3 regions of the Acidovorax sp. 106 genome follow, and region 2 is predicted to be linked to each of the others. Evidence: predicted binding sites of a transcription regulator. Region 2 holds the regulator's gene; each other region holds the start of a gene.

What was found. Region 2 encodes FliA, which starts transcription of late flagellar genes. Its sites were predicted from a motif close to CTAAAGTTTNNNNNNNNNNNGCCGNTA; they were not measured.
Positions count from the first base shown of each region.
Region 1: a site for FliA is predicted at 1,708-1,734, ahead of C8C98_RS00945 (FlxA-like family protein). Genes of this name have one in related genera too.
Region 3: a site for FliA is predicted at 2,740-2,766, ahead of C8C98_RS17195 (flagellinolysin). Genes of this name have one in related genera too.

Region 1 is NZ_RCCC01000001.1:210,923-214,960, reverse strand. Features, by position in the region: gene C8C98_RS00950 (ABC transporter ATP-binding protein) at 1-1,308, shown strand, start outside; gene C8C98_RS00945 (FlxA-like family protein) at 1,334-1,699, opposite strand; gene C8C98_RS00940 (cation diffusion facilitator family transporter) at 1,801-2,742, shown strand; gene C8C98_RS00935 (DUF1003 domain-containing protein) at 2,844-3,506, shown strand; gene C8C98_RS00930 (hypothetical protein) at 3,545-4,038, shown strand, end outside.
Region 2 is NZ_RCCC01000001.1:1,083,823-1,087,860, reverse strand. Features, by position in the region: gene flgA (flagellar basal body P-ring formation chaperone FlgA) at 1-58, shown strand, start outside; gene flgM (flagellar biosynthesis anti-sigma factor FlgM) at 151-471, shown strand; gene C8C98_RS04835 (hypothetical protein) at 509-892, shown strand; gene C8C98_RS04830 (RNA polymerase sigma factor FliA) at 1,026-1,739, opposite strand; gene C8C98_RS04825 (hypothetical protein) at 1,744-2,556, opposite strand; gene flhF (flagellar biosynthesis protein FlhF) at 2,549-4,038, opposite strand, start outside.
Region 3 is NZ_RCCC01000001.1:3,886,901-3,890,938, reverse strand. Features, by position in the region: gene C8C98_RS17205 (DUF3857 and transglutaminase domain-containing protein) at 1-42, opposite strand, end outside; gene C8C98_RS17200 (thermonuclease family protein) at 450-887, shown strand; gene C8C98_RS17195 (flagellinolysin) at 917-2,617, opposite strand; gene C8C98_RS17190 (MFS transporter) at 2,892-4,038, shown strand, end outside.

The sequences.
Region 1 (4,038 bases), 870 kb from region 2:
CAGCAGATTGCCGAGATTTTGTTGCTAAAAAAGGGCCTGACGGGCGCGCAATGTGCGCAGGCAGCTATTGAATTGCTAGCAAAAACCGGCATCCCTGAGCCTGCGCGGCGCGCCAACAGCTTTCCACACCAGCTCTCGGGTGGCCAGCGCCAGCGCGCCATGATCGCCATGGCCCTGGCCAGCAGCCCCAAACTCTTGCTGGCCGACGAGCCCACCACCGCGCTCGACGTGACGCTGCGCGGCCAGATTCTGGACCTGCTCTCTGAGCTGCAGCGCCAGACCGGCATGGCCGTGCTGCTCATCACGCACGACCTGAACCTGGTGCGCCGCTTTGCCGACCGCATCGCCGTGATGGAGAAGGGCGTGCTGGTAGAGCAGGGCGCTGTGGCCGATGTGTTTGCCAACCCTCAGCATGCCTACACCCGCCGCCTGCTGGCCAGCCAGCCCCGGCGCGATGTGGTCGAGGCGGTCCCGCCCGCAGGCACGCCGCCCGTGGTGCAGGCGCACCAGTTGCGCGTGACCTACCCCACGCCTCTGCCTGGCGTGCGGGGCTGGTTCAAAAAGGGCGAGTTTGTGGCCGTACAGGGGGCTGATTTGCAACTGCTGCCGGGGCAAACGCTGGGGGTGGTGGGCGAATCAGGCTCGGGCAAGTCCACCCTGGCGCAGGCCATTTTGGGGCTGCTGCCCTCGGGTGGCGACCTGAAGGTCAACGGCCAGGCGTGGCAACAGCCCGCCACGCGCAACACCCCTGCCAACCAGGCCTTGCGCCGCCGGGTGCAGGTGGTGTTTCAAGACCCGTTCTCGTCGCTCTCGCCGCGCATGACGGTGGAAGAGATCGTGGGCGAAGGGCTGCTGGTGCACGAGCCCGCCATGCCAACTGCCGAGCGCCGCAGCCGTGTGGAAGCAGCCCTGGCCGAGGTGGGCCTGACCGAGGCGCAATTCCCCGGCTTGCTGGCGCGCTACCCGCACGAATTTTCAGGGGGCCAACGCCAGCGGCTGGCCGTGGCCCGCGCCCTCATCGTGCAGCCCCAGGTGCTGGTGCTCGATGAGCCCACCAGCGCGCTCGATGTCACCATCCAGCAGCAGGTGCTGGCCTTGCTGCAGCGCCTGCAGCGCGAAAAGGGCCTGAGCTACCTGCTCATCACGCACGATGTGGAGGTGATCCGCGCCATGGCGCACGAGGTGCTGGTGATGAAGGACGGCGCCATTGTGGAGTGCGGGACGGTGGACGCCGTGCTGAACAGGCCTGAACACCCCTACACGCAGAAGCTCGTGGCTGCAGCCACGGTGGCTGCCCCGCAAGCGTAGTTCGCGGCACGCTGTCGGACGGCGGTCAGGCGAAGGTGTCTACGTTTTCGCCCAGGCCGGGTGTACGTTGGCGGCCGGGTGTGGCGCTGTTGTTTTGCTTGGTCTGGGTTTCGGCGGCTTTTTGTGCCTTGGCAAGCTCGGCCTGCTTTTGCTTTTCGATCTGCGCTTGCTGGTTCTGGCGCTGAATGGCCTCAATTTGCGCTTGCACCATCTGGATCTGCGCTTGCAGAGCCTCTACCCTTTGCTTCTTGGCCTTGGCGTCCATGTCAGAGGTGGCCACGTTTTTGAGTTCGTCAGTCAACTGGCGCAGTTGCTTTTGCAGTTTGGCGATTTCGCTGGAGGACTGGGCGCCCGATGCACTGCTGGTGGAGGAGGCGCTAGAGACTTGCATGGCAGGGTTATCGGCATATTCGCGCAAAACTGAACGGGCCTCAATGCATTCTTAAGACTGGGCGTGTAGCCTGTGGTGCTTCGGAATTTGGATCAGAGCCCATGAACTTCAACGAACTTGACGACAGCGAAGACACCCAGCACACGCCGCAAGAGCGCGCCGCTGCGGCCTCGCGCAGCACCTGGGTCAGTGTTGTTGTCAACCTGGTGCTCAGCACCGTGCAGATCGTGGTGGGCGTACTGTCCAAATCGCAGGGCTTGATTGCCGACGGCATCCACTCGTTGTCCGATCTGGTGGCTGATTTTGTGGTGCTGTTTGCCAACCACCACTCGCAAAAAGACGCTGACGAAGGCCATCCCTACGGCCACCAGCGGTTTGAGACAGCAGCCTCGTTGGTGCTGGGCTTGCTGCTGCTGGCCGTGGGTGTGGGCATGGTGTGGTCGGCAGTGCTGAAGCTGGAGAACCCTGACACCGTGCCCCAGGTGCACGCCGTGGCCCTGTGGGTGGCGGGCGGCGCCTTGCTGGGCAAGGAGCTGCTGTTTCGCTACATGCTGGCCGTGGCCAAGCGGGTCAAGTCCAGCATGCTGGTGGCCAACGCGTGGCATGCTCGGTCGGATGCTGCCTCATCTCTCGTGGTGGGCGTGGGCATTGCGGGCAACCTTGCGGGCTACCCCATCCTCGATCCGATTGCGGCCTTGATCGTGGGCTTCATGGTGGGCAAGATGGGCTGGGAGTTTGGCTGGGACGCCATGCACGACCTGATGGACCGCGCGGTGGACGAGCAAGAGGTACAAGCCATTCGCCAGACCTTGCTGGACACCCCCGGCGTGTCCGGTGTGCACGATGTGCGCACGCGCAAAATGGGCGACATGGTGGTGGTGGACGCCCACCTGGAGGTGGACGCACTCATCACTGTAGAAGCCGGACACGACATTGCCGTGCTGGCGCGTCAGCGCGTTCTGCAGCGCCACCGTGTGCTCAACCTCATGACGCATGTGGACCCTTGGCGCAAGCCTGATCTGGACCATGCGCTCAAGCCTTGAGGTTTGCAGGCTCTTTGAACCGGTTTTCAACCACTGTCCAACGCACATCGCCCGCCACGGCCGTGCGTTGGTGATCACTCCATGGTGCAAAAGGTATCTGAATGAACCATCCCGCAGGTCCGTCGGGTAAGCCAGGCCAGCCATCTGGCGGCGGCACAGCCACAACCGCAGCCACGGCAACGCGGACGAGCGCGCAGGCCATTGCAGCGGCAGGGGCTGAGCACCGGCGCTACCACTCGCAGCATGCGCACATGGCCCCCACCTTTGGTGCAGACCAGTTTGCCCTGCGGGCCGAGGCCTTTGCCCGATTTTTTGGAACCCCGTTGTTCCTGGGCGCGCAGACCGTGGTGGTAGCGGTGTGGATCGTCATCAACTCTGCGGGGTGGCTGCACTTTGATGTGTACCCCTTCATTTTGCTGAACCTGGCCTTCAGCCTGCAGGCGGCCTATGCCGCGCCCTTGATCTTGCTGGCCCAAACCCGGCAGGCTGCCCGCGACAAAATGCACGCCGAGGCCGATGCCCAGCACCGCGAGGCACTGGCCGTGGCCAACGAACAGCGCCAGTTGATCGCTGCGCAAAACGCCACCCAGATGCTGGAGCTGCTGGAGCAAAACACCCGCCTGACCGAGCTGACCAAACAGCTGACGGAACGCATCGAGGCACTCACCGTCGAGATGCACGAGCGCATTCGCCACGGCCTGCCCCCGTCAGGGGTGCAGCCACCGGGCACCAGCACGCAAGCTCGCGCCCAGACACCGCCGTAAAGTGCTTAGAACAGGTTCTTAGATACTCCCGACACGCCATGCCCACACACTCTCACGAACCGCTCCAAAGCCCCAGCTCAACGGTTGCCCCCAGTGTGCTGGCCGATTTGCCGCCGTGGGCTGCAGAGGTCATCGAGCGCATGAGGATGGAGGGCGCACCCACCGTGCCCACTGAATTCGCACAGCCCCTCGCGCTGCTGAACCTGGGGGCACACACCACGCAGGTGTGCTTGTGCAGCCCTGCTGAGGCACGCCCCGCGCACCTGTTGGTGTTGCCCTTGGGGATAGAAGCCACGGCACAGCGCTTTTTTCGCGCCGCCATCCCTTCGCCGCTGGATCTGGAGACGGCCATTGCCCATGTGGAAGACGAGGTGTACCTTGCGCACCAGCAGTACCTGCCCTGGGCCGAGGCGGCCCAGGCGGTTGGTGGGCCTGTGGCGTGGTGGAGTGCCGACGAGGCTTTGGCCGAACTGGCTGGGCTTGCTGGTGTGCCCGCCGCTGTCGACCAGGTGCTGGCACTGGACGCCATGGA
Region 2 (4,038 bases):
TGGTCGCGTAGTGAGTGGCATTGTGGCTGAAGATGGAACAGTGACCATCACTCTTTGAGGATTTGCCTGCATAAATAGCTAAAGTCCGTCCAAAACGGGTCGAAAACATTGCTACTGAGCCCCACATCACACGGGGTGGTGGAGAGAGCGATGAAGATAGGTCAAAAACCGGAACTCCCGGGCGCATTGGCGCAGACGGGGCTTGCCAAGCAAGCCAAAAGTCCAGCCCCTGCTGCGGAAGGGGTGGCAAAAGGCGCTGCAGCTGCGTCGGCCGCCGGTGTGCCTGTCACGGTGTCCAGTTCAGCCCGCGCACTGGAGCAGCCTGGTCGCACGACCAGCGATTTCGATGCCAAGCGCGTGAGCGAAGTGCGCGCTGCCATCAACAACGGCACTTTTTCGGTGGATGCGGATGCGATTGCGGACAAATTGTTGTCCAATGCGCAAGAAATCTTTTCTCGCGCCCGCGGATAAACGCCTGATCCCAGGCTTTGTCTAGCGCACCACCACCATGTCGTTAGAAGAAGCCCTCACCACGGTAGAGCAACACATCGAAAAGGTGTCAGCCGCCTTGCTGGCACTGGACGCCCCCTCTCTAGAGACGGCCAGCACCGCTTTGCGCGACGCTGCGGCGCGTTTTACCTGGGTGTTGGAGCAAGCCCAACTCCAGAAGACTTCCGAGTTCCCACCTCAATTTCAGCAGCGCGTGGCCGCTATTGGACAGAATTTGTCCATGCAACGTGATAACTTGGCCCGTGTGGCGGTCCTGACCGACCGGCAGGTGTCTGTGCTCGTGCCCCAGGCTGGTGGCGCCCAGGCTGCCACTTACGGCAACCCGCAAGCCGGGGCTGCCAAGCCAGGCGGCGCAGCGCGCATCTATCGCTCGGTGGGTTGAGCGGACGGCCGCCACTTCCTGTGCGCAGTCTGGCGCAGGTTTGAATTTCTTGGGGTGATTTTGCTATAAAAACAATAGCTGCTAGCGCTTTTTTTACAAGCGATAGCAGCTATTTTGTTTAAATGTGGCCAGGTCAGTGGCTGCGCATCTTGGCGCGCAGGCGGGCGATGGACTGGCTGTGCAGCTGGCACACGCGCGATTCGGTCACGCCCAGCACGGCGGCAATCTCCTTGAGATTCATGTCGTGCTCGTAGTACATGCCCATGATGTGCTGCTCGCGCTCGGGCAGGCTTTTGATGGCATTGACCAGCGATGTGCGCAGCCGCTGGTCGCGCAGCAACTCCACCGGGTCGGCCGCAGCATCGGCCACGTGGCGGTCCAGAAAACCGTCATCGTCCTCGCCGTGGGTCATATCTTCCAGGTACACCAGCTGCGTGCCGCGCACCTTGCCCAGCAGGCTTTGGTAGTCGGCCAGGCTCAGCTCCATCTCCTCGGCAATTTCAGACTCCAGCGGGCTGCGCCCCAGCTTTTGCTCCAGCCGGTGCACAGCGTGCTCAATGTCTTTTTGGCTCTTGCGGGAGCTGCGGGACATCCAGTCGCCCTCGCGCAATTCGTCGAGCATGGCGCCACGGATGCGCTGGGTGGCAAAGGTCTCAAACTGAACGCCCTGGGCCATTTCGTAGCGCGACAGGGCATCCGCCAAGCCCATCATGCCGACCTGGATCAGGTCGTCCAGTTCCACGTTGGGAGGCAGCTTGGCAATCATGTGGTGCGCAATCCTCCTCACCAGCGGAACATGCTGGCGGATCATGGCATCACGATCGAGCTGGCCTTTGGCGGTGTACATCAGATCAGTGGCTCCAGACGGTGGGCGTTGGCTCAGGTGTGCCCGACAAACCCGTCACGTGGCTGGATGGTAGCGCAGTCAGCGGTCCGCTGATGGTGCCCGCGTTTTCCAGCAGTTGCAAGGCCAAGCGTTGAACGTCATGAGGGTTATTGGCCGAGACGGTGGTCGTGCGCACGCGCCCGCCCAGGTGTCGTTCGGCGCAGTCTTGCAAGGTGCGTAACGCGCCCAGCGTGCGGCGACGCTCGCTGGCGCCATCGCCTTGCAGCACCGAGGCCACGGTGCAGGGCAGGCCGGAATGCGTGGCAATCTGCTTGAGGCTTTTGTAGCAGGACAAAACACCGGCGGAGCCGCCCTCCATCACCGCCAGCGGGATGGTGCTGGTGTGTGTGAGCAAGGGGCCTAGCAGCCCTGCTGGGGCGTGCAGCACCAGCAGCCCGTAGGCGCGGAAATACGGCAGCAGCCCTTGCAGCGGGGGAGCGCCTTCGGTGTAGGCCTGCCGCTGCAGCTGGTGCAGGCCCCGCGCGGCAGGGATTACGGCCACCGAGGTGACCGATGCGCTGGCGCTGGTGCCCAGACCGTCGTTCCAGGGGGCTTGCTGCAGCACATGGCTCAGGCCTGGGGTGTCGTCAGTTTCCAGTGCGGTACCGTCCAGCACCATCACGGGGTAGCCCAGGCGCTGCAGGTTGGCGCAAATCTGCCAGAGCATCTCCAGCCCGCTGGAGGCGCGCTCCTGGCTGGCCACCGCCAGCACGCGCAACTGGGCTTGCGGCGTGAAGCTGCTCAGGCCTGCCGCTTGGTGAAAGCCGGTATCAAGCATCCACAAGTCCTTTCTCTGTCAGGGCCTCGGGTGCGTTCGAGAAGTAGTAGTTCAGGTCTGACGCCTTGGGGTCAAACGGTGACTTCACGGGGGCGCGCATGGAGGTGCTGATGAGCTTGTGCGCTTCTGCAGGTTCCCAGTCTTCAGGCACCCGTTGGCCGTTGGTGACGCCGCGCAGCACCATTTGGTGGCGAATCAGCGCGTCAATTGAGGGCCCCAGCTTCACGGCTTCGTCCACCTTGGACAGGATGGCCTGCTGCGAGCCTGCAGTCTTGAAGGAGGTGAGCACATCGTCCAGCGTGTCGCCGTGGCAGCCCGCATTGAGCACCAGCAGGCGGTTCACGCGGGGCAGGTCCAGCACGTCCAGCATGCTGCGCTTGCGGGGGTCGCGCGGCGCGACGCCAGTGGTGTCGATCAGCACCATTTTCTTGCCGCTGAGCAGGCCCAGCAGGTCTTGCAGTGCGGCACGGTCGTGGGCCAGGTGGGCCACAATGCCCAGCATGCGGCCATAGGTGCGCAGTTGTTCGTGGGCCCCCACGCGGTAGGTGTCCAGCGTGATCAGGCCAACGCTGCCAGGGCCATGCACGCGGGCGCACAGCGCGGCCAGCTTGGCGGTGGTGGTGGTTTTGCCCACACCGGTAGAGCCGACCAGGGCAAAGATGCCGCCTTGCTCGTACAGCGGCGCTTCGTTCTCGTCGGTCTTGAGGTTGCGCTCAAGCACATCCATGAGCCAGCGCACAGCGTCGCCTGCCGACAGGTCCTCGGGCATGCGCTCCAGCACGGCGCGGGCCAGCGCGGGCGAGTAGCCCGCACGGATCATCTTCAGCATCAGGTTCGACTGGATGGGGTTTTGCTTGGCCTGGCCCAGCCAGGCCATGGTGTTGAAGCGGTCTTCAATCATCTCCTTCATGGCGTGCAGTTCGTTCATCAGGCTTTGCTGCTGGGCCATGGAGGCGGCGGGCGCTGCGGCTTCGGCCTTGCGGCGAGGAGGTGGCTCTGGCAGGTCCATCGGGATGGAGCGCAGAGGGTTGTGGCGCACCACGGCTGGAGCGGCGGGGCGCTCGCGGGGGAAGTCGCGGTCTTGGTCGCGGCTGCGCTCTGCAAACGTTGGCGGCTCGGCCGGGCCGTTCATCACTTCATGGCGGCGGCGCAGCATGCGTTCACGCACGTAGTCCTGGAAGGACAGTGTGCTCATGGCCAGTTGTTCGGTGTCTTCTTCCACCGGGTTGTGGCGGTTGGCCGTGGCCGCAATCTGCATAGGGCGTACCGGTGCACGGGCGGCGCTCTTGGGGGCCAGCAAGGGCTCGTGCAGTGCGCTGCGCGAATCCTGGAAATCACGGCCACCTTGCTGCGCCTTGCCTTGCGAGCCCATGGAGCCCGTCGGGCCGCCTGCGTTCTGGGCTGCGTTGTCGAGCGCTGACAAGGTGTCTTCTGCGGTGGCCACCACTTCCACGCCGTTGGCGGTGGGGCGGTTGGACAGGA
Region 3 (4,038 bases), 2.8 Mb from region 2:
CCCGGCCGAGCAACGGCGACCCCATTGGAGGTAATTGAACATAGTCGGATCGGTTTCCTGTGATTGGTTGGAGGCAGCCCGGGGCGCTGAACGCATCCATCGGGATGGATCGGGCCATCGCCTCTGGTGTCACTCCTGCTGTCGCGGGTATACCCATTCGCCAGCGGGGCGCCTTGTGCCTGCGCAAAAAAGCCCGCCCAAGGCCCGTCAGGGGCCCAGGCAAGCGGTGGCATCTTAGTGGCGAAGTGGGCCGTTTACCCCGAAAAACGCCGCAAAAAAACATCCAGAAACACAACGGCAAGCAGCGTTAACAATGGCCTCGCGCGCACGGGCGGCACCACGAAAGAAGCCCGTATAGTGGCGCCCCTTTGCCCTTTAAATTGAACAGGTGGTGCAGGCGCTGGCATGTGGGCCGCCGCTGCCGCACGCCACCACAGACTTGGATTTTTGTGCCCGTAACGACCCTGCTCTGCCTTGTCATCGCCATCAGCGATGGCGACACCCTCACCGCCCGCTGCGGCCAAGCCGGGGCCTACCGCCCGATCAAAGTACGCATTGCCGCCATCGATGCGCCAGAGAGCAAGCAGGCCTATGGCTTGCGCTCCAAGCAAAACCTGGCACGCCTGTGCTTCAAGCAGCAAGCCACGCTGCGGCCCCTGCAAAAGGACGACTATGGCCGCACAGTGGCCAATGTGCGTTGCAACGGACAAGACGTTGCAACGGCCCAGGTGAGCGCTGGCCTGGCCTGGGTGTACACGCCTTATGCCAAGCAACACCCACAGCTGGAGCCGCTGCAGAAACGGGCCCAGGCCCGGAACGTGGGGCTGTGGTCGCAAAAGCGGCCCCAAGCGCCGTGGACGTACCGGCATCGGCAGCACCCGCGCTAACCCAGACCTGCAGACCTGCCGTGCCGCCCTCAGCGCAGCAACGCCAGCACGCCCTGGGGCACCTGGTTGGCCTGCGCCACCATGGCAGTGCCCGCCTGCTGCAGGATCTGCTGGCGCGCCAGGGCTGCAGCCTCGACCGCAAAGTCGGCATCCACAATGCGCGCGCGGCTGGCCGACAGGTTCTGGCTGGTGTTTTGCAGCGTAGACATCGTGGTCTCCAGCCGCGAAGACTGGGCACCAATCACTGCGCGCTGGCTGTTGACGTAGTCCAGCGCCCGGTCCACCGCCACGATGGCCTGGGCTGGCGAGATCGTCACATCCAGCGTGCTGCGCAAGCCCAGCGCACTGAGGTTGACTGCACCCACCCGCGTCTCCAGCGTCTGGTTGGCATTGGCCCCTACCTGGAACACTTTGGTCGTTGTGGAGCCGCCCGAGGTGGCAATCGCCTCAAACGACTCCGTGAACCCATCCAGCACATTGGTGCCCGATTTGCTGCCGCTGTTGGGCACCGTGCTGGTGGCGGTCTTCACATCCCCTCCGTCCACATCCAGCCCCCCGATGGCACCGGTGTCTGCGTTGTTCAAGTCAAACGCGCCGATGAACGCAGCACCCGCCGCCGCAAACTGGGTTTTGAAATCGGCCGCGCTGGCAAACTGCCCGCTGGACGCGTTGGCCAGTGCCTGGTCGAGCGTTGAGCCGGGGTTGCTGTTCAGGTAGGTGAGCACGTCCTTGATGCCCTCGCCCCCTGCCGCCTTGATTCGGCTGTGCAGGTAGCGCGCCGCCGAGTAGCTGGCCGAGTAAAAAGCGCTGGTGTTGGACGGCCCATTGATGGCCGCAGCCACTGTGGCGGCACTGGAGCTGGCCACGTCGGCTTTGACACGCTCCTCCGCCCCCTGGATGAATTCGGCCGTGCCCTCCACAAACCACAGGTGGTTGCCCGTCAAGTCCTGCCAGTTGGTGGCGCGCGCCATCACGGCGTGCACCATTTCGTGGGCAATGATGCGGTCGTTGTAGTACGGGGCAGAGCCGCCGTTGGGCAGGTTGGGCGGCACAAAATCTGCCATATCCACCTGCAAAACAAGATTGTTGCCACGGCCTTGCCCATCAAAGCCCGTGGCCTGCACGTAGGCGGCGACGCCACCGGCGTTGTCGGTAAAGCCGGTGTAGCGAATCTCCAGCGCCGCCCCATCGGCCTGGATGCCGTACAGGCTGGAAATCAACTGCTCGCTGCTCTCCAGCCAGCTGCCCACGCTGGTCATGCCGTCGAACACGGCCAGCTGATTCTCGTCCCCCACCGCACTGGCCCGGCTGGGGTCAAACACCGCCATGCCGTTGAACTGGGTGGCCAGGGCAGACCGGTCGATCTCTGCGGCCAGTTGCGCCACCTCGGCCTGTATGGCCTGCTTGTCTGAGGCGCTGTAGGTGCCATTGGCCGCCTGAACCGCCAGCTCGCGGATGCGCTGCAGATTGCCGCTGACGCCAGACAGCGCGCCCTCTGCCGTTTGCAAAAGGGACAACGCATCGTTGGAATTGCGCGCGGCCTGGTTCAGCCCCCGGATCTGGCTGGTAAAGCGCTCGGATATGGCCAGCCCGGCGGCATCGTCCTTGGCGCTGTTGATGCGCAGGCCCGACGAAAGCCGCTGTATGGACAAGGCCAGCTCGCCCTGCACACGGCCCAGACTGCGCTGCGCGCTCTGCGACATCACATTGGTATTGACGCTCAGCCCCATGGCAGTTCTCTTAGGTTGTCTCCAAATAGACAGCACTGGCCCCAGCCGGGGCCTGCAACGGCACACGCACCGCTGGCTCTGGCGGTGGTGACATCTCCCTCTTTGATTCGCGTTCTATGGGTTATCGGACGTTTGTGCGAAAACTTCTGGGAAATGTGTGCAACGCTCTGCGCAGCCGTTTTTCAGCGCGGGTCCGGTGCGCCCTGACCCTGGCGGCGGCCAAGCAAGCTGCGCCACAAAGCGTTAGCATGCGAATCAATCTCATGCGCGGCCGGTGCCGCTCCTTCAAGTGACGTCTTCCACCTCCCTCCCACCAGCGGCTGCCCCGGCCAGCATCTACCGCCACCCCGGTTTTCTGTCTTTCATCAGCGCACGCCTCATGGCGGTGTTTGCCACCCAGGTGCAAGCCGTGGTGGTGGCCTGGCAGGTGTATGACCTGACGCGCAACCCGCTGGCGCTGGCCTATGTGGGGCTGGCGCAGTTCCTGCCCATGCTGTGCCTGCTGCTGCCTGCGGGCGATTTGATCGACCGCTTCTCGCGCAAGAACATCCTGGCCATCAGCTGGGCCGTGGGGGCCTTGTGCAGCGCCGGGTTGTGGTGGCTGTCGGGCCACGGCGCCAGTGGCGTGGCGGGCGTGTACGCCGTGTTGGTGCTGTTTGGCTGCTCGCGGGCGTTTTCAGGGCCCGCGCTGCAAAGCCTGCTGCCCCAGGTAGTGCCGCGCGAGCAACTGGCCCAGGCCATTGCGGCCAACAGCATGCTCATGCGCTCTGCCAGCATTGGCGGCCCGCTGCTAGGGGGCGTGCTGTATGCCCTGGGTGGCGGTGAACTGACCTTTGCCCTGTGCTTTGCCTGCTTTGCCATCGGCACTGCGCTGCTGATGCGCGTGGCCACAGCCCACGCAGGCCCCGTGGGGCCCACGCTGGGCACCATGTGGCAGCGCTTTGGCGCGGGCATCCGGTTCATTCGCTCGCGCCCCATCATCCTGGGCACCATCTCGCTGGACCTGTTTGCCGTGCTGCTGGGAGGCGTGGTGGCGCTGCTGCCCATCTACGCCAGCGAAGTGCTGCACGTGGGCCCGGCGGGCCTGGGCGCGCTGCGCAGCGCTGTGGCGGTGGGCGAAGTGGGCGCCGGGCTGTACCTGAGCATGCGCCCCTTCAACAGCAAGGTGGGCCGCACCATGTTTATCGCGGTGGCCGTGTTCGGGCTGGCCAACCTGATATTTGCGGTGTCGACCTGGTTCTGGCTGTCGTTTGCGGCACTGCTGGTGGCCGGGGCGGCCGACATGGTCAGCGTGTACATCCGGGGCGCGCTGGTGCAGTTCTCCACCCCCGACCATATGCGTGGCCGGGTGAATGCGGTCAACATGCTGTTCATCGGCTCGTCCAACGAGCTGGGTGAGTTCCGCGCAGGCACCAGCGCCG